Regions from separate parts of the Pulveribacter sp. genome, predicted to be linked through region 3. Evidence: predicted binding sites of a transcription regulator. Region 3 holds the regulator's gene; each other region holds the start of a gene.

Evidence for each region. The regulator FNR, encoded in region 3, switches genes on or off when oxygen is low (the NO sensors DNR and NnrR bind a similar motif). The targets are predictions, from matches to a motif close to TTGATNNNNATCAA.
Region 1: cyoA (ubiquinol oxidase subunit II) is a predicted target of FNR. The motif match lies at 1,584-1,597, and genes of this name have one in related genera.
Region 2: RT282_RS12035 (cbb3-type cytochrome c oxidase subunit I) is a predicted target of FNR. The motif match lies at 3,255-3,268, and genes of this name have one in related genera.
Region 4: RT282_RS11565 (DUF3149 domain-containing protein) is a predicted target of FNR. The motif match lies at 2,402-2,415, and genes of this name have one in related genera.

Annotation. Positions count from the first base shown of each region.
Region 1 is NZ_DAMATK010000002.1:908,110-913,249, forward strand. Features, by position in the region: gene tolA (cell envelope integrity protein TolA) at 1-51, shown strand, start outside; gene RT282_RS10550 (MFS transporter) at 189-1,523, opposite strand; gene cyoA (ubiquinol oxidase subunit II) at 1,808-2,821, shown strand; gene cyoB (cytochrome o ubiquinol oxidase subunit I) at 2,837-4,843, shown strand; gene cyoC (cytochrome o ubiquinol oxidase subunit III) at 4,836-5,140, shown strand, end outside.
Region 2 is NZ_DAMATK010000003.1:174,254-179,393, reverse strand. Features, by position in the region: gene RT282_RS12050 (SCO family protein) at 1-305, opposite strand, end outside; gene RT282_RS12045 (cytochrome c) at 317-913, opposite strand; gene RT282_RS12040 (cbb3-type cytochrome c oxidase subunit II) at 925-1,560, opposite strand; gene RT282_RS12035 (cbb3-type cytochrome c oxidase subunit I) at 1,550-3,205, opposite strand; gene RT282_RS12030 (histidine kinase) at 3,396-4,427, opposite strand; gene argH (argininosuccinate lyase) at 4,489-5,140, shown strand, end outside.
Region 3 is NZ_DAMATK010000002.1:602,980-608,119, reverse strand. Features, by position in the region: gene RT282_RS09130 (leucyl aminopeptidase) at 1-300, shown strand, start outside; gene RT282_RS09125 (DNA polymerase III subunit chi) at 312-749, shown strand; gene RT282_RS09120 (hypothetical protein) at 887-1,114, shown strand; gene RT282_RS09115 (branched-chain amino acid ABC transporter substrate-binding protein) at 1,251-2,378, shown strand; gene fnr (fumarate/nitrate reduction transcriptional regulator Fnr) at 2,503-3,246, opposite strand; gene hemN (oxygen-independent coproporphyrinogen III oxidase) at 3,421-4,803, shown strand; gene RT282_RS09100 (sulfite exporter TauE/SafE family protein) at 4,807-5,140, shown strand, end outside.
Region 4 is NZ_DAMATK010000003.1:76,635-81,774, forward strand. Features, by position in the region: gene clpB (ATP-dependent chaperone ClpB) at 1-1,470, opposite strand, end outside; gene RT282_RS11555 (molybdenum cofactor biosynthesis protein MoaE) at 1,564-2,040, opposite strand; gene RT282_RS11560 (hypothetical protein) at 2,126-2,380, shown strand; gene RT282_RS11565 (DUF3149 domain-containing protein) at 2,545-2,694, shown strand; gene RT282_RS11570 (hypothetical protein) at 2,788-3,105, shown strand; gene RT282_RS11575 (MoaD/ThiS family protein) at 3,112-3,378, opposite strand; gene glp (gephyrin-like molybdotransferase Glp) at 3,375-4,595, opposite strand; gene mobB (molybdopterin-guanine dinucleotide biosynthesis protein B) at 4,600-5,140, opposite strand, start outside.

The DNA of each region.
Region 1 (5,140 bases), 310 kb from region 3:
GACGGGCGCGTGCCCTCCTCGCTGGTCATCGGCTTCCGGCCCAAGGACTGAGACGCCGGGGCGCGCTAGCAAAAAAAGAGCTGCCAGCGCTTGATTTGCAAGGGTTTGCGATGGTTTTCTATCGCAAACCCGCGCAGCTCAAGCGCTGGCAGCTATTCTTTTAAGAGCACCCAGCGGCGCCCGGAGTTTCAGCTGCGCTGCTCGATCAGCCGGTTGATGCGCAGCGCCGCCAGCGTGCAGACCACGCCCGACAGCAGGTACAGCGACACCGCCCCCAGCCCGAAGCGCGCCGACAGCCCCAGCGCCACCAGCGGCGCGAAGGCCGCGCCGAACAGCCAGGCCAGGTCCGACGACAGCGCCGCGCCGGTGTAGCGGTAGTGCGACGAGAAATTGGCCGTCACCGTGCCGGCCGACTGGCCGTACGACAGCCCCAGCAGCACGAAGCCCAGCAGCAGGAAGGTGTTGCTGCCCGCCACGCTGCCGTCCAGCAGCCAGGGCGCGGCCAGGCTGAACAGGCCGATCAGCACCGCCATGCCGCCCAGCAGGTTGCGCCGGCCGATGCGGTCGGCCAGCCGGCCCGACAGCATCACGGCGCAGGCCGCCAGGAAGGCGCCGGCGATCTGCACGCCCAGCACCTCGGTCATGCTGCGCTCGGAGTACAGCGAGATCCACGACAGCGGGAAGATGGTCACCACGTGGAACAGCGCAAAGCTGGCCAGCGCGGCAAAGGCGCCCAGGAAGACGTTGCCGCCCTCCTCGCGCATGAGCTGTGCGGCGCCGATGGGCTCCAGCTCTTTCTCCTCCAGCAGCTCGGCGTAGGACTGGCCTACCACCAGGCGCAGGCGGGCAAAGAGGGCCACCACGTTGATGGCGAAGGCCACGCAGAACGGGTAGCGCCAGCCCCAGGCCAGGAATTCCTCGCTGGTCAGCTGCCCGTACAGGTAGGCGAACAGCGAGGCCGCCAGCACGAAGCCCGCGGGCGCGCCCAGCTGGCCCACCATGGCGTACCAGCCGCGGCGCTCCTTCGGGGCCGCCATGGCCAGCAGGGACGGTAGGCCGTCCCACGAGCCGCCCAGAGCCACGCCCTGGCCGATGCGCAGCACGATGAGCGCGGCGATGGCGGCCACGCCGGCCGTCTCGTAGCCGGGCAGCAGGGCCATGCTGACCGTGCTGCTGCCCAGCAGGAACAGCGCCAGCGTCAGCTTGGTGCCGCGCCCCCAGCGCCGCTGCACGGCCATGAACAGCGCCGTGCCGAAGGGCCGCGCGATGAAGGCCAGCGAGAAGATGGCGAACGCCGCCAGCGTGCCCGCCAGCGGCGACAAGAAGGGAAACAGCAGCTGCGGAAACACCAGCACGCAGGCAATGCCGAAGACGAAGAAATCAAAGTACTCGGACGAGCGCCCGATGATCACGCCGACCGCGATCTCGGAGGGGGTCACGTCCTCGTCGGTGTGGGCCCGGGCCAGCGAGGCCTCGCTCTCGTGCCCGTAGACGGGCAATGCCATCGAACTGCTGCTGCTCATAGACGAAACGCTCCTTCTGACTGCCTGCATGGCGGTTGCGGCCGGGCGCCCGGGCGCCCCTTGATCCGCCTCAAGTGCGTTCTACACCCGCCAGGGGGCGCCAACAAGCGAACAGGCGCTCTTTGCATGGCCGGAGAAACCCGCATTTCGCCTTGTCCTGCATCAACATCAGGCTTTTTCCTCTTGCGCGGAGCGTCCTACATTGACCCTGGACAAAATGTCCAATCGACAAACGCGCTAGCAGTATTACATTGCCGGGAGTTCCGTAATCCGCGTTTTCCCGCATGCCCGTTCACACTCCAACACCCCGACGGCTGGCTTGGCCGGCGGCCGCGCTGGCCAGCCTGCTGCTGGCCGGCTGCAGCAAGGCCGTCGTGCTCAACCCGGCCGGCGACGTGGCCGCCCAGCAGGGCAACCTCGTCGTCACCGCCACGCTGCTGATGCTGATCATCATCGTGCCGGTCATCATCCTCATCCTGCTGTTCGCCTGGAAGTACCGCCACAGCAACCAGGACGCCGCCTACGAGCCCGACTGGCACCACTCCACCACGCTGGAGCTGATCATCTGGACCGTGCCCCTGATGATCATCATCGCCCTGGGGGCGCTGACCTGGATCGGCACGCACAAGCTCGACCCCTACCGCCCGCTGGACCGCATCGACGCCCAGCGCCCGCTGCCCGCAGGCGTCAAGCCGCTGGAGGTGCAGGTGGTGGCCATGGACTGGAAGTGGCTGTTCCTCTACCCCGAGCAGGGCATCGCCACCGTGAACGAGCTGGCCGCGCCGGTGGACCGGCCCATCCTGTTCAAGCTGACGGCCACCTCGACCATGAACGCCTTCTACGTGCCCGACCTGGCGGGGATGATCTACGCCATGCCCGGCATGCAGACCGAGCTGAACGCCGTCATCAACCAGCCGGGCGTGTTCCACGGCCTGGCCTCGCATTACAGCGGCCCGGGCTTCTCGGGCATGACGTTCAAGTTCCACGGCCTGTCGGACGAGGGCTTCGCTCAGTGGGTGGACAAGGCCCGCGCCGAGGGCAAGGCGCTGGACCAGGCCAGCTACCTGCAGCTGGCCCAGCCCAGCGAGCGCGACCCTGTGCAGCGCTTTGCCAGCGTGCAGGGCGGGCTGTACGACCGCATCCTGAACCGCTGCGTGGAGGACGGCCGCACCTGCATGCACGAGCAGATGGCCATGGACGCGCGCGCCGCCGCCGGCCTGCCGCGCGACATGTGCACCCCGGCCGATGCGCCGCAGATCGTCGCCGCGCTCGGCCTGCGCGCCAGCGACGCACCCTGACCCCCGAGATTCGACATGCCTGAACAAATGACTCCCAACCACTGGCTGCTGGGCCGCATCACGTGGGATTCCATCCCCATGGTGCACGAGCCCATCCTGCTGTGGACCTTCATCGCCGTGGTGCTGGGCGGCCTGGTGGTGCTGGCCGGCCTGAGCAAGTACCGCCTGTGGACACCGCTGTGGCGCGACTGGATCTGCTCCATCGACCACAAGAAGATCGGCATCATGTACATGATCCTCGGCCTGGTCATGTTCCTGCGCGGCTTCGCCGACGCGGTCATGATGCGGCTGCAGCAGTCCATGGCCTTCGGCGAGAGCATGGGCTACCTGCCGCCACACCACTACGACCAGATCTTCACCGCCCACGGCGTGATCATGATCTTCTTCGTGGCCATGCCCTTCGTCACCGGGCTGATGAACTACCTGGTGCCGCTGCAGATCGGCGCGCGCGACGTATCCTTCCCGTTCCTGAACAACTTCAGCTTCTGGATGACCACCGGCGGCGCCGTGCTGATCATGGTGTCGCTGTTCCTGGGCGAGTTCTCCACCTCCGGCTGGCTGGCGCTGTCCAACCTCGGGGCGCAAAGCCCCGGCGTGGGGCTGGACTACTACATCTGGGGCCTGCAGGTGGCGGGGGTGGGCACGACGCTGTCGGGCATCAACCTGATCGTCACCATCGTCAAGATGCGCGCGCCGGGCATGACGCTCATGAAGATGCCCATCTTCACCTGGACGGCCCTGTGCACCAACGCGCTGATCGTGGCGTCCTTCCCGGTGCTGACGGCCGCCCTGGTGCTGATGAGCCTGGACCGCTACCTGGGCACCAACTTCTTCACGAACGACCTGGGGGGCAACTCCATGCTGTACGTGAACCTGATCTGGATCTGGGGCCACCCGGAGGTCTACATCCTGGTGCTGCCGGCCTTCGGCGTGTTCTCCGAGATCGTGCCCACGTTCACGCGCAAGCGCCTGTTCGGCTACACCTCCATGGTCTACGCCACCGTGGTCATCACGCTGCTGTCGTACCTGGTGTGGCTGCACCACTTCTTCACCATGGGCTCGGGCGCCACGGTGAACACCTTCTTCGGCATCACGACGATGATCATCTCGATCCCGACGGGCGCCAAGATCTTCAACTGGCTGTTCACCATGTACAAGGGCCGCATCCGCTTCACGGTGCCCATGCTGTGGACCATCGGCTTCATGTGCACCTTCGCCATCGGCGGCATGACGGGCGTGCTGCTGGCCGTGCCGCCGGCGGACTTCGTGCTGCACAACTCGCTGTTCCTGATCGCCCACTTCCACAACGTGATCATCGGCGGCGTGGTGTTCGCGGTGTTCGCGGGCATCAACTACTGGTTCCCCAAGGCCTTCGGTTACCGCCTGGTCGAGTCCTGGGGCCGCGCCTCCTTCTGGTTCTGGCTGGTGGGCTTCTGGGTGGCGTTCCTGCCGCTGTACATCCTCGGCCTGATGGGCGTGACGCGCCGCGTGAACCACTTCGAGGACCCATCCCTGCAGATCTGGTTCGTGATCGCCGCCTTCGGCGCCGCGCTGATCGCCATCGGCATCGCCTGCTTCTTCGTGCAGCTGTTCGTCAGCTACCAGCGCAGGAGCGAGCTGCGCGACGTGACGGGCGACCCGTGGGACGCGCGCACGCTGGAGTGGGCCACCTCGTCGCCCCCGCCGCAGTACAACTTCGCCTTCACGCCCGTGGCCTATGAGATCGACGCCTGGTGGGACATGAAGAAGCACGGCTACCGCCGTCCGCTGTCGGGCTTCGCGCCCATCCACATGCCGGCCAACACCGGCGCCGGCTTCGTCATCGCCATGCTGTCCACGGTCTTCGGCTTCGCCATGGTCTGGCACATGTGGCCGCTGGCCATCGGCTCGCTGGCCGCCATCATCCTGGCCACCATCGTGCACACCTTCAACTACCAGCGCGATTACTACATCCCCGCGGCCGAAGTGGCCGCCGTGGAAGAGTCGCGCACCCAGCAACTGGCCGCCGCATCGCATGTCTGACGTCACCCTGAACCCCGCCGGCGGCGCTGCTGCTGCCGCCGCCGCGCCGCGCCAGTACCACCTGGCGCACGAGCCGCACCCGCAAAACGGCACCTCGCTGGGCTTTTGGCTGTACCTGATGAGCGACGTGCTCATCTTCGCGGCCCTGTTCGCCACCTATGGCGTGCTGGGTCGGGCCTATGCCGGCGGCCCCACGGGCGCCGAGCTGTTCGACCTGAAGCTGGTGGCCATCAACACGGCCTTCCTGCTGCTGTCGTCCATCACCTTCGGCTTCGCCATGCTGCAAAAGCAGGCGAA
Region 2 (5,140 bases), on a different contig from region 3:
AGTGCCGCCTGCAGCTGCTGGAAGCTGCTGCCCAGCGACAGGCAGACGGTCTCGCAGTGGGTGTAGATGAAGTCCACGATGGTGGCGCCGCCGCCTTCACCTTCGGCGGCCAGCAGCTGCGCCAGCGTGGCGCTGCGCGCCCGGCTGTCCTGCGTGGTGACGTGTGGCACGGGCACGGGGCGCAGGGCCACTTCCAGCCTGCGTGCGCCCTCGTCGGTCCAGACCTGGAAGTCGTGCGTCAGCCAGGCCGCGGCGGCCCAGCCGCAGGCGGCCAGCAGCAGGCTGAGGGCGGCGGTGCGCAGCACAGTCTGGCTCTTTATTGCGCGCTCAAGGCCTGCAGCGCGGCGCCGCCCTCGAAGGGCGTCTTGCGGTCGCTGGCGGCGCGTTCCTGGGCGAACAGCTCGGCCGTCACGGCCTCGGCTTTGTTGGACCAGCTGGAGCGGATGTACGTGGCCACACCGGCCAGCTCGTCGTCGCTGAGCTGGGCGAAGGCCGGCATGCTGCCCTGGTACTTGGTGCCTGCCACGGTGATCTCGCCGTTGATGCCGTGCAGCAGGATGTTGGCCAGCACCCGCGTGTCGCCGTGCACCCATTCCGAGCCGTCCAGCGGCGGGAATACGCCCGGCAGGCCCTTGCCCGTGGCCTGGTGGCAAGCCGCGCACTGGGCGGCAAAAAGCGCCTTGCCGTCCACGGCCGCGCCCGCCGCCGGCGCGGCCGGGCCGGCCAGGTCGGTCACGGTGCGCTGGTCGCCGAAGCGCGAGCCCTCCAGCGGCTCGGACCAGAAGATGTACAGCACGCCGAAAACCACCATGGCCAGCGTGACGCCCACCGCCAGCAGCGGCATGGGACGGATGGCCTCCTCGGGGTCGGCGTGTTCGCGCTGCTGCGCTTGCCGGTCATTGGACGGTTGCATGGCAGGCCCTTTCAGGATGCGGACGCCGGCGTGGCGGCAGGGGCTGCGGCGCCGGCCGCCTCGCGCGGCTCGGGCGGCAGCACGGGGTAGCTGCGGTTGAGGGCCTGCAGGTACTTCACCAGGTCCTGCGCGTCGGGCGTGGCCACCACCACCTTGCCCGGCGGCACGTAGCCCGGCGGCAGCTTGAGCGCCTCCTCGCCCGGCTCGGCCTTGTCCTTGACGTCGAACAGGTAGGGGTAGGCCGGCATGATGGAGCCGGGCACGTAGGCGCGCGGCTGGTACAGGTGGCCCAGGTGCCAGTCGCGGCTGGGCTGGCGCACGCCGATGTTCATCAGGTCCGGGCCCGTGCGCATGCTGCCCAGCAGGTGCGGGCGGTCGTAGGTGTAGTCGCCCGGCACGGTGGCGCGGCCCCAGCCGCGCTCGGCATCGGGGCCGAAGCTCTTGTCGCGCGGCTGCTGGGTGTGGCAGTACACGCAGCCGTTGGCGATGTAGACGGCGCGCCCGCGCAGCTCGGCGCTGGTATAGGGCTTGAGTCCTTCGGGCGGCGGCACGTCGCGCACCTGGATGTAGGGCAGCACCACCAGGGCAGCGGTGGCCAGGCCCAGGGTGACCATGGCGCCCGCGGTCAGCTTGACTTCATTTTCCATGGGCCACCTCCAGCGTGTGGGCGCCCGCGCGGAACAGCGCGGCGCCGGTGCGCGCCGGCCCGAAGCGCAGCGCCATGGCCATGAAGTGGCCGACGAAGATGATCTGGCTGGCCACCATCAGCGCGCCGCCCAGGCTGCGCGACTTGAGCCAGGGCAGGGTGACGGCCACAGAATCCATGAAGGGGCGGCTGGCATCCAGCATGTATTCGCCCTGCAGCCAGCCGCCAATGGAAAGGCCGACGAAGTAGATCAGGATGCCCACGGCCGCCAGCCAGAACTGCAGCGTGATCAGGCGCGGGTAGGGCCATTCCCAGTGCAGCACGCGCGGCATCATGAAATAGATGGCGCCGAACAGCACCATGGTCACGAAGCCGTAAGCGCCCAGGTGGGCGTGGGCCACCGTGAAGTGGGTGAAGTGCGTGACCTGGTTGATGGAGCGCAGCGCCTCGAACGAGCCCTGCACCGACGACAGCATGTACATCAGCCCGCCGAACATCATGAAGCGCAGCGTGGGCGAGCGCAGCGCCAGATGCATGCGGCCCCGCATGGTGCCGGCCATGTTGATGGAAAACGCCGCCACCGGAATGATCATCATCATGCTCTGCACGATGGACAGGGTGATCAGCCAGCCCGGCACCGGCCCGCCCACCAGGTGGTGGCCGCCCACCTGGGCGTAGAAGAAGGCCAGTGTCCAAAAGCCCAGGATGGACAGGTTGTACGAGCGCACCGGCCGGGCGATGACCTTGGGCAGGAAGTAGTAGATGGCGCCCACGCTCACAGGGGTGAACCACAGGCCCAGCACGTTGTGGCCGTACCACCAGTTCATGGTCGCCTGCTGCACGCCGAAGTGCACGCCCGGGAGCTTGGCCACCAGGAACAGCAGCGTGATCCACAGCAGGGCCGCGACGTGGTACCAGACGGTGACGTACAGCGACTCGACCCTGCGGTTGACCAGCGTGTACAGCACTGGCCCGATGATGCAGACCATGCCGGCCACGATGAACAGGCCGATCTGCCAGGGCATCTCCAGGTATTCCATGCCGTCCGTCCAGCCGGCGCCGATGGCGCCGATGCCGCTGGCAATCGCCACGTTGATGAGCGCGCCGCCCAGCATGACCCACATGGCGCCCATCAGCGGCGTGCGCACTAGGCGCGGCAGCAGCCAGACGATGACGCCCAGCGAGGCGTTGGTGATCCAGCCGTAGAGCACGGCCGTCAGGTGCACGGTGCGGATACGCCCGAAGGTCATCCAGGCCTCGCTGACCAGCCAGTCGGGCATGTGCAGCTTCAGCGAAGCGGTCAGGCCCGCCACCGAGCCCAGCACCAGCCACAGGCAGGCGAAGGCGATGAACATGAACACCGGAAAGGCGCTGGAGCGGTCGGCCTCGATGCGCTGGGCGATCTCCTGCTCGTCGGGCGCGTGCAGCGTGTCGCCGGGCTCGACGGCCGCGGCCTGCAGCTGGGCGCGGTGGCCAGCGTGCAGGGCGGGATCGTCCACCTTGCCGATCTCGCCCTTGGCGAAGATGACCGAAGCGGCCCTGGGGTTCTCCATCAGCAGGCCCTTGCGCATCGACCAGATGAACACGAACAGTCCAATGATCGACAGCAAGAAGGCCCCCAGCAGGCTCATGACGGCACTGTCCATGGCGGTTTCCTCGTGGTGTGGGGTGGCGCGTGCCGGGCGTCAGAGGTGTTTGATGCACCGCAATCAGGGAGAGGCGCCCCCGTGCTATGCATGGCGGCCGGATTGTAAGGTTCACGTTACATGAAATTTTTCGGCAAGGGCACAAGTCCATGTCAAGGCTGATGCCACTCGGCCGTGGAAGAGTGCGTTCTCAGGCTGCCGGCAGGGCGATGCGCACGTGGTACAGGCCGCCTTGCGGGCCGGCGCGGAAGTCGCAGTCCACGTCGTGCAGCAGGCGCAGGCGGTCTCGCACGTTGGCCAGGGCGATGCCGTGGCCGCGCGGGCCGTCCTGCGCGGTGGCATCCGCGCCGGCCGGCAGGGTGTTGGTGATGGTCAGCACCACCCGGCCGCCGCGCAGCTCGGTGGCGATGCGCAGCTTGGTCGTGCCGCGCACGCTGGGCTCCACGCCGTGCTTGACGGCGTTTTCCACCAGCGGCTGCAGCAGCAGCGGCGGCACGCGCGCGCCGCCCGCGCGCTCGTCCAGCACCCACTGCACGCGCATGCGCTCGCCAAAGCGCACCTGCTCGATGTCCAGGTACTTGCGCGCCAGTTCCACCTCTTCGTGCAGCGTCACGGCCTCGCCCTGCTCGACCAGGGCGTGGCGGAACAGGTCGCTCAGGTCTTCCAGCAGCGCCTCGGCGCGCGCCGGCTCATCGCGCACCAGGGTGATGGCGCTGTTGAGCGTGTTGAACAGGAAGTGCGGACGGATGCGCGCCTGCAGCTCCGTCAGCCGCGCCGTGGTGGCCGCAGGCAGGCGGGCGCGGGCGCGCAGCGCCAGGGCGGCCACGAGCAGCGCTGCCAGCAGCGCCCCTGTGGCCGCGCCGGCCAGCCAGGGGGGGGACAGCTGCATGGCCGGGTCGGCCAGCGCCAGCAGGGCGCAGGCGCCCAGGCCGGCCAGCGCGCCCAGCAGCACGCCCGCGCCGTACTGCAGCGTGGCCGGCAGGCCGGCCAGGGCGCGGCCGGCGGCGCAGGCCGTCAGCAGCCAGGCCAGCGTGGCCGGCAGGGCCACGCCGGTCAACAGCGCCAGCCGCGCCATCCAGTCGGCCAGGCCGCCCGGGCCGAACAGGGCGCCCACGCCCAGCACCAGCTGCACGAACAGCACGGCGCGCAGCACCACGCCGACGTGGCAGGCGTCGAAGGCAGGGGCAGGAGCGGGGGTCGATAAAATTTGCGGCTTTTGCATTTGTCATGCCACCGTGGCATCCGGGCAGCCGGGGCCGCGCCTTCACCGGATTATTGCCCCCATGCCCTCTGACGCGACCACGCCCCAGCCCTCCCACGACCAGCTCGCCACCAAGGCCCAGGCCTGGTCGGCGCTCTTCGAGGAGCCGATGAGCGACCTGGTCAAGCGCTACACCTCCAGCGTGTTCTTCGACAAGCGCCTGTGGCAGGCCGACATCGCCGGCAGCCTGGCGCACGCCGAGATGCTGGCTGCGCAGGGCATCATCTCCGGCGCCGACCACGACGCCATCGTGCGCGGCATGGCCACCATCACGCAGGAGATCGAGTCCGGCGCCTTCGACTGGAAGCTGGACCTGGAAGACGTGCACCTGAACATCGAGGCGCGCCTGACTCAGCTGGCCGGCGACGCCGGCAAACGTCTGCACACCGGCCGCAGCCGCAACGACCAGGTGGCCACCGACGTGCGCCTGTGGCTGCGCGGCGAGATCGACCTGATCGACGGCCTGCTGACCGAGCTGCAGCGCGCCCTGGTCGAGGTGGCCGAGAAGAACGTCGAGGTCATCCTGCCCGGCTTCACCCACCTGCAGGTGGCCCAGCCCGTGAGCTTCGCCCACCACCTGCTGGCCTATGTGGAGATGTTCTCGCGCGACCAGGAGCGCATGCGCGATGCGCGCCGCCGCGTGAACGTGCTGCCGCTGGGCAGCGCGGCGCTGG
Region 3 (5,140 bases):
GAGGTGGCGCTCGACCCGTGCTGGCGCATGCCGCTGGACGACGATTACGCGGAAAGCCTCAAGAGCAACTTCGCGGACGTCGGCAACGTCGGCGGACGCCCGGCAGGTTCGATCACGGCGGCCAAGTTCCTGCAGCGCTTCGTCGGCGATATGCCCTGGGCGCACCTGGACATTGCCGGCACGGCCTGGAAGGGAGGAGCGGCAAAGGGCGCCACGGGGCGTCCTGTGGGCCTGCTCGTGCAATACCTGCTGGGCAGGGCCGCCAGCGCGACAAAGAAGCCGGCAGTGCGCGGGCGCTGAGGGCTGCGTCCATGACCGAGGTGGCTTTTCACTTCAACGCGCCGGACAAGCTGGAGTACGCCTGCCGTTTCGTCCGCAAGGCCTTGAGGCACGAGATGCGGGTGGCGGTCATGGGCGTACAGGAAGACCTGGAGCGCCTTGACCGCATGCTGTGGGATATGGCCCCCACGGATTTCGTGGCGCACTGCGTGGGCAGTGCTGCGGGCGAGCTTGTCCAGGCATCGCCAGCTGTGCTGACGGATGACTTGCAGCTTTGCCCACATCGGGAAGTGCTGCTCAACCTGGGCGAAACGGTGCCCGCGGCTTTTGTCGAATTCGGCAAGGTGATCGAGGTGGTGAGCCTGGACGATGGCGACCGGGCCGCGGCGCGAGGGCGCTGGCGCGAATATGCCGCACAGGGCTTTGATATCGTGCAGCACGACTTGGTGGTGCGGGAGGGCAGGCAATGAGCCAGCCACCACGTACTCCGCCGCGTTTTGTGCCCACGCTGACAGAAGTAGTGCAGGACCATGTGCCACCTGCACGCCAATCCCCGCCTGGCCCGCTTGTATCCGAGCAGCCAGCACCAGAGCCGGCTGTGGCGCCGATGGCGGCGGTGTCACCGGGCTTTGAGGAATATGTCGTACACCGCGTCATGCAGCGGGTGGATGGCATTTTGGAACGCCAACTGAGCGAGGCCATTTCGCTGGTCATCGAAGAGCAGACCCGCTCCGTGGTGCCGCGCCTGCGGGAAGAGGTGGAGTCAGTCGTGCGCCACGCCGTGTACGACGCGGTAGCGCAGGAACTGGCTTCGCCGGAACGCGGCAGTCATTGAGTCGATAACAGGGTATATCCCTGTGTGGTATCGGCGTGACTTTCTCGTGTTCCCTAGTGTTGCTCCAAACTGATTGCGATATGTTTCTCCGCGTTGTTAGACAACACTATTCCAGCGCTTTTTATTGGAGACACATATGCAATTGAAGTTGAAACTGACCGTGGCCGCTGCTATCGCAGCTGTTGCAGGTGTGGCCGCCGCTCAAGAAGTGGTGAAGATCGGCCACGTCGCGCCCGTATCCGGCGCGCAGGCGCACTACGGAAAGGACAACGAAAATGGCGCGCGCATGGCCATCGAGGACCTGAACAGCCAGAACCCGACGATCGGCGGCAAGAAGGTCAAGTTCGAACTGCTGGCCGAAGACGACGCAGCCGACCCCAAGCAAGGCACCGCCGCCGCCCAGAAGCTGTGCGATGCCAAGGTTGCTGGCGTGGTGGGTCACCTGAATTCCGGCACTACCATCCCCGCCGCCAAGGTGTACAACGACTGCGGCATTCCGCACGTCACCGGCGCTGCCACCAACCCGAACCTGACCAAGCCCGGCTACAAGACCACCTTCCGCATCATCGCCAACGACAACGCGCTGGGCGCTGGCTTGGCTGCCTATGCAGCCGAGACGCTGAAGCTCAAGACCGTGGCCATCGTGGACGACCGCACGGCCTATGGCCAGGGTGTGGCCAACGTGTTCAAGAAGGTGGCCGCCGAGAAGGGCATGAAGGTGGTGGACGAACAGTTCACGACCGACAAGGCGACAGACTTCATGGCCATTCTCACAGCCATCAAGTCCAAAAACCCTGATGCCATCTTCTATGGTGGCATGGACCCGCAGGCAGGCCCCATGCTGCGCCAGATGGAGCAGCTGGGCATGGCAAACGTGAAGTTCTTCGGCGGTGACGGCGTCTGCACGCAGGAAATCTCCAAACTGGCTGCCGGTGCCAAGACCCTGGGCAACGTGATCTGCGCCGAGGGTGGTGCCTCGTTGACCAAGATGCCCGGTGGTACTGCCTGGAAGGCCAGATACGATGCCAAGTATCCCAACCAGTTCCAGGTGTACAGCCCCTACACCTACGACGCGACCATGCTGCTGGCCGATGCCATGAAGCGTGCGGGCTCCTGGGATCCCAAGGTCTACATCCCTGAACTGCTCAAGTCGAACTACAAGGGTGTAACGGCCAATATCGCTTTTGAACCCAACGGCGAAATGAAGAACCCGGCCATCACCCTGTATTCGTACCCGGATGGCAAGAAGACGCCGATGAACTAAAAAAAGGGGCGAAGAAGTGGGCGGTTCTGAGAACCGTCACTTCTGCATCTTCTTAAACGAAAGGCAATGTGCGAATGGGCACATTGCCTTTTTTCATTGAAAGCGGGGAGAGCCGCTGGGCCGCTTAGTGGCTGCCTTGCTGGCTGTTGACGATGCGCTTGAGTGCTGCCGTATCCAGGATCCGTACGTGGCGCTGCTTGACCTCCACGATGCCCTCCTCGACGAACTTGGAGAACGTGCGGCTCACGGTTTCCAGTTTCAATCCGAGGTAGCTGCCGATCTCCTCGCGCGTCATGCGCAGCACCAGCTCCGACTGTGAAAATCCGCGGGTATGCAGGCGCTGCACCAGGTTCAGTAGGAAAGCTGCGAGTCGCTCTTCCGCGCGCATGCTGCCCAGCAGCAGCATGACACCATGCTCGCGCACGATCTCTCGGCTCATGATCTTGTGCACATGCTGCTGCAGTGCAGCCACTTCGCGCGACAGCTCCTCAATGCGGTCGAAAGGCATGACACAGACTTCAGCGTCTTCCAATGCCACCGCGTCGCAAGTGTGGTGATCGTTCACGATGCCGTCCAGCCCGATGATCTCGCCCGCCATCTGGAACCCGGTCACCTGGTCGCGCCCGTCTTCAGTGGCCACGCAGGTCTTGAAGAAGCCCGTGCGAATGGCAAACAGCGAAGTGAAGGGTTCTCCATTGCGGAACAAGGTGCCGCCACGCTTGACCTTGCGGCGCACGGCGACGACCTCGTCGATACGCTTGAGCTGCTGTTCGTCCAGGCCCACGGGCATGCACAGCTCGCGCAGGTTGCAGTTGGAACAGGCAACCTTGATGGAATGGAGTTGGGGGTGCGTGGAGGCCCGATTCATGGCGCTAGCTTACCTTTGAAGTAACGACGACTGCGAAAGCCGCAGAAAAGCGAAAGACATTGACTTGCGGTCAATTGTCTTTCCCCAGATGGCAGAGGCTCTTGATCGAGATCAAGGACGCGGGGGGCGTTTCTCGTGCACATTGGCTCGTACATCGCGAGGAATTTTGTCTGTATGACCGTTGTTACCACCGAGTTGTTGCGCCGCTTCGATGTTTCCGGACCTCGCTACACCTCCTATCCCACGGCTGATCGCTTCGTCGAGGCTTTTGGCGAACAAGAATATGTGCTGGCGCTGCAGCAGCGTCGGCTGGGGGCGGTGGGCAAGGCGACGCCTCTGTCGCTTTACGTCCATATCCCCTTCTGCGAGTCGCTCTGTTATTACTGTGCCTGCAACAAGATCATTACCCGCCATCCGGAACGTGCCGAGGTTTACCTGCGCTACCTGAGCCGGGAGATCGACCTGCATACGGCCCATTGCGGCGTGGGCCAGCACGTAAGTCAGCTGCACCTGGGCGGCGGCACGCCCACCTTCCTCTCCGATGACGGCCTGCGGGACCTGATGTCCATGATCCGGCGCAGCTTCACGCTGGTGCCGGGGGGCGAATACTCCATCGAGGTAGACCCGCGCACCGTGGACGAGCAACGCCTGGCGCTGCTGGCCGAACTGGGCTTCAATCGCCTGAGCTTTGGTGTGCAGGACTTCGATCCCGAGGTGCAGAAGGCCGTCCACCGCATACAGCCTGCGGAAAAGGTTTTCGCTCTTGTCGAAAGTGCCCGGCGCCTGGGTTTCGATTCGGTCAACGTGGACCTCATCTATGGCCTGCCGCGCCAGACGCCCGAGTCGTTCGAGCGTACGCTGACACAGGTCGCCCAACTACGCCCCGACCGCATTGCGCTGTATGCGTACGCCCACCTGCCGGAGCGTTTCAAGGCCCAGCGGCGCATCATCACTGCCGAGTTGCCCATGGCTTCGGCGAAGGTCTCCATGCTGGCGCAGGGCCTGGATATTTTCATGAATGCCGGTTATGTCTACGTTGGCATGGACCACTTTGCGTTGCCGGAGGACGCACTCGCCGTCGCCAAACGGCAGGGACGGCTGCATCGCAATTTTCAGGGCTACAGCACCCAGCCCGACTGCGATCTGATCGGTTTGGGGGTTTCCGCCATCGGCCGCGTGGGCGCTACCTATAGCCAAAACGTCAAGACGCTGGACGAGTACTACGACGCGATCAACCAGGGGCATCTGCCGGTGGTGCGCGGCCTCGCCCTGACAAAAGACGATTTGGTGCGTCGGGCCGTCATCATGGCGCTGATGTGCCAGGGTGAAGTGCTCTTTCAACCCATGGAAGAGTCCTGGCTGATCGATTTCCGCAGTTACTTCGAACCGGAGCTGGCACAGTTGCGCGAGATGGCCGCCCAGGGACTGGTCGAAGTCAGCGACGAGGCCGTCACGGTAACGCCGATGGGATGGTATTTCGTGCGAGGCGTGGCCATGGTGTTCGACAAATACCTTCAGGCTGACCGGAACCGAGCTCGTTTCTCGCGGATCATCTGACGGATGTTTGTATCGCTTGCCGCCACTGTTTTCTTGATGGGGTTGACGGGGGGCACGCACTGTCTGACCATGTGCGCTGCTCCCTGTGGGGCACTGACAGGAGCACGGCGGCCGCGGGCCGGAGTAGCGCCCGTACGCTGGGTGCCGCAGCGCCCGCTGGTAGCGCGCACCGCGACGTTTCATTTGGGCCGCCTGGCTGGCTATTCGGCAGCCGGCGCGATTGTGGCGCTGGCCATGGACCGCCTGGCCTGGCTGGGTCAGCACAGCACGGCCATCAAGCCTCTGTGGACATTGGCGCACGTGTTGGTGATCGCGTGGGGTCTGATGATGGTGCTAC
Region 4 (5,140 bases), on a different contig from region 3:
CTTGCGCTTCAGGTCCTCGATCTGGATGCGGATGGCGTCCACGTCCTTGCGGATCTGCTCGCTACCCTGGGCGCTGGCCTTCTCGGCCTTCCAGACCTCTTCCAGGTCGGCATATTCGCGCTCCAGGCTGGACAGCTCTTCCTCGATCAGCTGCAGACGCTTTTGCGAGGCCTCGTCGGTCTCCTTTTTCACCGCCTCGCGCTCGATCTTGAGCTGGATCATGCGTCGCTCCAGCCGGTCCAGCGCCTCGGGCTTGGAGTCGATCTCGATCTTGATCTTGGCCGCGGCCTCATCGATCAGGTCGATGGCCTTGTCGGGCAAAAAGCGGTCGGTGATGTAGCGCTGGGAGAGCTCGGCCGCGGCCACGATGGCCGGGTCGGTGATGTCCACGCCGTGGTGCGCCTCGTAGCGCACCTGCAGGCCGCGCAGGATGGCGATGGTGTCCTCCACGCTGGGCTCTTCCACCAGCACCTTCTGGAAGCGCCGCTCCAGCGCCGCGTCCTTCTCGATGTACTTGCGGTACTCGTCCAGCGTGGTCGCGCCGATGCAGTGCAGCTCGCCGCGCGCCAGGGCGGGCTTGAGCATGTTGCCCGCGTCCATGGCGCCTTCGGCCTTGCCGGCACCGACCATGGTGTGGATCTCGTCGATGAACAGGATGACGCGGCCTTCCTCGTGCGCCACTTCCTTGAGCACGGATTTCAGGCGCTCCTCGAACTCGCCCCGGTACTTGGCGCCGGCCAGCAGGCCCGCCATGTCCAGCACCAGCACACGCTTGTTCTTCAGCGTCTCGGGCACTTCGCCGGCCAGGATGCGCTGGGCCAGGCCTTCGACGATGGCCGTCTTGCCCACGCCGGGCTCGCCGATCAGCACGGGGTTGTTCTTGCTGCGCCGCTGCAGCACCTGGATGGTGCGGCGGATCTCCTCGTCGCGGCCGATGACCGGGTCCAGCTTGCCGGCGCGGGCGCGCTCGGTCAGGTCCAGCGTGTATTTCTTCAGCGCCTCGCGTTGGCCTTCCGCTTCGGGGCTGTCGACCTTCTGGCCGCCACGCACAGCGGCGATCGCCGCCTCCAGCGCCTTGCGGCTCAGGCCGTTGGCACGGGCGATGTCGCCGGCCTCGCCCTTGCTGTCCACCAGCGCCAGCAGGAACAGCTCGCTGGCGACGAACTGGTCGCCGCGCTGGATGGCCTCGCGCTCGGTGGCCTGCAGCACGCGGCCCAGCTCGGGGCTGGCCTGCACCTGGTCATGGCCCTGCACCTGCGGCAGGCGCTTGATGGCGGATTCGGCCGCGCCCAGCAGGCCATTGACGTTGGCGCCGGCGCGCTCCAGCAGCGAGCGCGGGCCCTCGTCCTGGCGCAGCATGGCCGCCAGCAGGTGGGTGGGTTCGATATAGGCGTTGTCATGCCCCAGCGCAATGGACTGGGCATCGGACAGCGCTTCCTGGAACTTGGTGGTGAATTTGTCGAGACGCATGGTGATGAAACCTCCAACTCCTCGCTAGCTGCGGCTTTCCCGCCGGCTTTCAAGAAGAAAAAAAGCCGCGGCACCTGCGCCGCCGCCGCGCCTTCAGCCCGCCATGGGCGCCGCGCGTATGCCCCAGCGGGCCAGCGCCGCGTCGTCGCTCTCGCGCGCATCCACCCAGCGGGCGCCGGCGGGCGTCTGCTCTTTCTTCCAGAACGGGGCCTGGGTCTTCAGGTAGTCCATGAGGAATTCGCAGGCCGAAAAGCTCTCGCCCCGGTGCGCCGACGTGACGGCCACCAGCACGATCTGCTCGTGCGGGGCCAGTAGGCCCACACGGTGAATCACGCGCACCCCGTACAGGTCGAAGCGCGCCAGGGCCTCGTCCACCATGGCTTCGATGGACTTCTCGGTCATGCCGGGGTAGTGCTCCAGCTCCATGGAGGCGACATGCGCGCCCTCGCTGCGCTCGCGCACCGTGCCGACGAAGCAGCATACGGCGCCTACCCGGCCGTCGCCCGCGCGCAGGGCCGCCAGCTCGGCGGAAACGTCAAAGTCCTGGGTCTGGATGGAAACGCGTGACATAAACGAGGAACAAGAGAAGGAGGAAACGTCCGACCAAAGGGGTTTGCTACATTGCCCGGCACTGTAACCCCACCCCCATCGCTCCATGGCCCAGCAGGCAATCAGCACCGTTGATTACACCCTCTACCCCTCGCCGCGCAACCTGCACCGCACGGTCTTCGTCCACCACACCTTCGTGCCCCACCCCTACGCGCTGATCGACCTGGACAGCTTCGCCCTGACCGGGCGCTGGAGCCTGTTTGCCGCGCACCGCAAGGCCGACGGCAAGATGGGCCAGCTGGTCACCTTCGAGCTGGAGGGCGACTGCGCGCTGTTCGAACGGCAGTTCCGCCCCGATTGAAACCATGGCAGCGTTGCAGGATTGATGCAGCGCAAACCCGGCCGCGCCGCCCGCCGACCGGGGTGCAGGCCTTGACCTGGCGCAAGACCTCGGCAGCACCCCTCGCCTTCAATGGAGGTGTTCACACCCATCCATAACGAACGACGAGGAAGGAAAAAAGCCCCATGCGATTGCTGCAAGAACTCTTCACCACCGATGTCGGCCTGTTCTCGGCCGCAGGCATCGCCTTCATGCTGGGCATGGGGGTGTTCTTCCTGCGCCTGTTCACGCGCAACGACGCGCCCGCCGCCAAGGACGTACCGCACCAGCGCTGACCGCGCACGCCTTCGTGTGCCAGGGGCGCCCGGCTGCCATGCCGGGCGCCCCTTTGCCTTTCATGGCCCGGCGCGCGGACCACAATGGCGGCCATGCATGACGACGACGCCAACCAGATCCTGGTCCCGCCCTCCTTCACCGCCGTGTACAGCGATGCCCGCGGGCGGCTGACCGAGCGCATGGACAGGGTGCGCCAGCGCTACGAGCTGTGCGAGGACCTGGCCAGCCACCTGGTGGAGCAGGCGCAGCTGCTCTACCACCGCGAGGGTGCATCGGAAGAAGGCGTGCTGGCCGCCATCCACGCCGGCCTGAGCGCGGCGGAGTCGGGCGTGACGGCGCCCGAGGCGCGCTGGATCACGTTGCGCCTGGCCGAGCTGCTGGCCTGGCGCAGCCCGGCGCTGCCAGAATAAGAGCCTTCAGCCGCCCGTGACGGGCGGGAAGAAAGCCGCCTCGGCGCCCGCCGGCAGCGCATCGGCATCCTGCGCCATGTCCTGGTTCAGCGCCATGCGCACGGCGCGCCCACGCGCCAGGCAGCCGGCCCAGGGCTCTCCCCGGGCGATCAGCTCGTCGCGCAGGGCGCCCAGCGTGGCGGCGCCGGTCTGCAGCGTCTCCTGGCCGGTGCCCACCGCCTCGCGGATGGAGGCGAAGTAGCGCACGGTGATGGTCTTCTTCACGGCGGTCATAGCAGTTCGGCAAACGGAATGAAGCGCACGGTGTCGCCGGGCGCGATGGTCTGGCCGGGCGCCACGTCCACCAGGCCGTCGCCCCAGACGGTGGAGGTGAGCACGCCCGAACCCTGGTTGGCATAGCGCTCCAGCCGGCCTTCGGCGTTCAGGCGCACGCGCAAGAATTCACGGCGTTTATCGGCCCTGGGCCAGGTAAATGCTGCGGTGGCAGCTATCGTTTTCGGAGCAACATCGTGCATTCCCTGCAGCCGCAGCAGGAAGGGACGCACCAGCACGGCGAAGGTGACGAGGCTGGAGACCGGATTGCCCGGCAGGCCGATGAAATGCGCGCCGCCCACCCGGCCGTAGGCGAAGGGCTTGCCCGGCTTCATGGCGATCAGCCACAGGTCCAGCGAGCCCAGACTTTGCACCGCCGGCTTGACGTGGTCTTCCTCGCCCACGGACACCCCGCCGCTGGTCAGGATCAGGTCGTGCCCGGCGGCGGCCTGGCGCAGCGCGTCGACGGTGGCCTCCAGCCGGTCGGGGACTATTCCTAAATCCGTCACCTCGCAGCCCAAGCGCTGCAGCATGGCGCGCAGCACGAAGCGGTTGCTGTTGTAGATACTGCCCGGCTTCATCTGCGCCGGCGGCACCTGGCCGGGCATGACCAGCTCGTCGCCGGTAGAAAACAGCGCCACGCGCGGGCGGCGCGCCACGGGCAGCTGCGCCAGACCGATGCTGGCGGCCAGCCCCAGGGCGGCGGGCGTCAGGCGCGTGCCGGCGGCCAGTACGGTGGCGCCCAGGGCGATGTCTTCGCCCGCGCGGCGGATGTTCTGCCCGGCCTGCGGCGCAGCGTTCACGCGCACCGTGCCGTCCTCCACCACCTCGCAGTCCTCCTGCATGACCACGGCGTCGGCGCCGGGCGGCACGGGGGCGCCGGTGAAGATGCGCGCGGCCGTGCCCGGCTGCAGGGCGTGGCCCACGCTGCCGGCGGGGATGCGCTGCGACACGGGCAGCAGGGCGCCGGGCGCGGCCACGTCGGCGCAGCGCAGGGCGTAGCCGTCCATGGCGCTGTTGTCCTGCGGCGGCACCTGCAGGGCGGAGACGGCGTCGGCCAGCAGCACGCGGCCGTCGGCCTCGAAGCTGTCCACGGTCTCGCCGCCGTCCAGCGGGCTGGCGTGGGCCAGCAGCTCGGCCAGGGCCTCGTCCAGGGGTTTGAGGGAAGAGTGCTTCATGCGGTCAGGCCTCCAGCTGATGGGCGCGCGCAATGCCCGCCCGGTAGTCGAATCGGTCGGCATGCTGCAGCAGCCACTGCACCACATCCTGCGGCACGTTCAGGTCCAGCACGGGCTGGGCGGGGGGGTGCGGCAGCCGCGTGGGCGCATCGGTGGCGACGGCGACGATGCCGGCGTCCTCAGGGTAATGCACGGCGCGCGCCGCCTGGCCGGCGGGCGGGGCGCGCCAGACCTCCACGCGCGGCAGGCTGCTGGCCTTGAAGCCCTCCACCAGCACCCAGTCCACCTGCGGATCCAGCCGCGCCAGCAGGCCGTGCACGTCGGGCGCGCCGGCCTCGCCAAACTCGCGCAGCAGCGCCATGCGCTGGTCGGACGCCACCAGCACCTCGCGCGCGCCGGCCTGGCGGTGGCGCCAGCTGTCCTTGCCGGGCCGGTCCATGTCGAAGCCGTGGTGGGCATGTTTGATGGCCGAAACGCGCAGCCCCTGCGCCACCAGCAGCGCAATGACCTGCTCCACCAGCGTGGTCTTGCCGCTGCCCGAATAG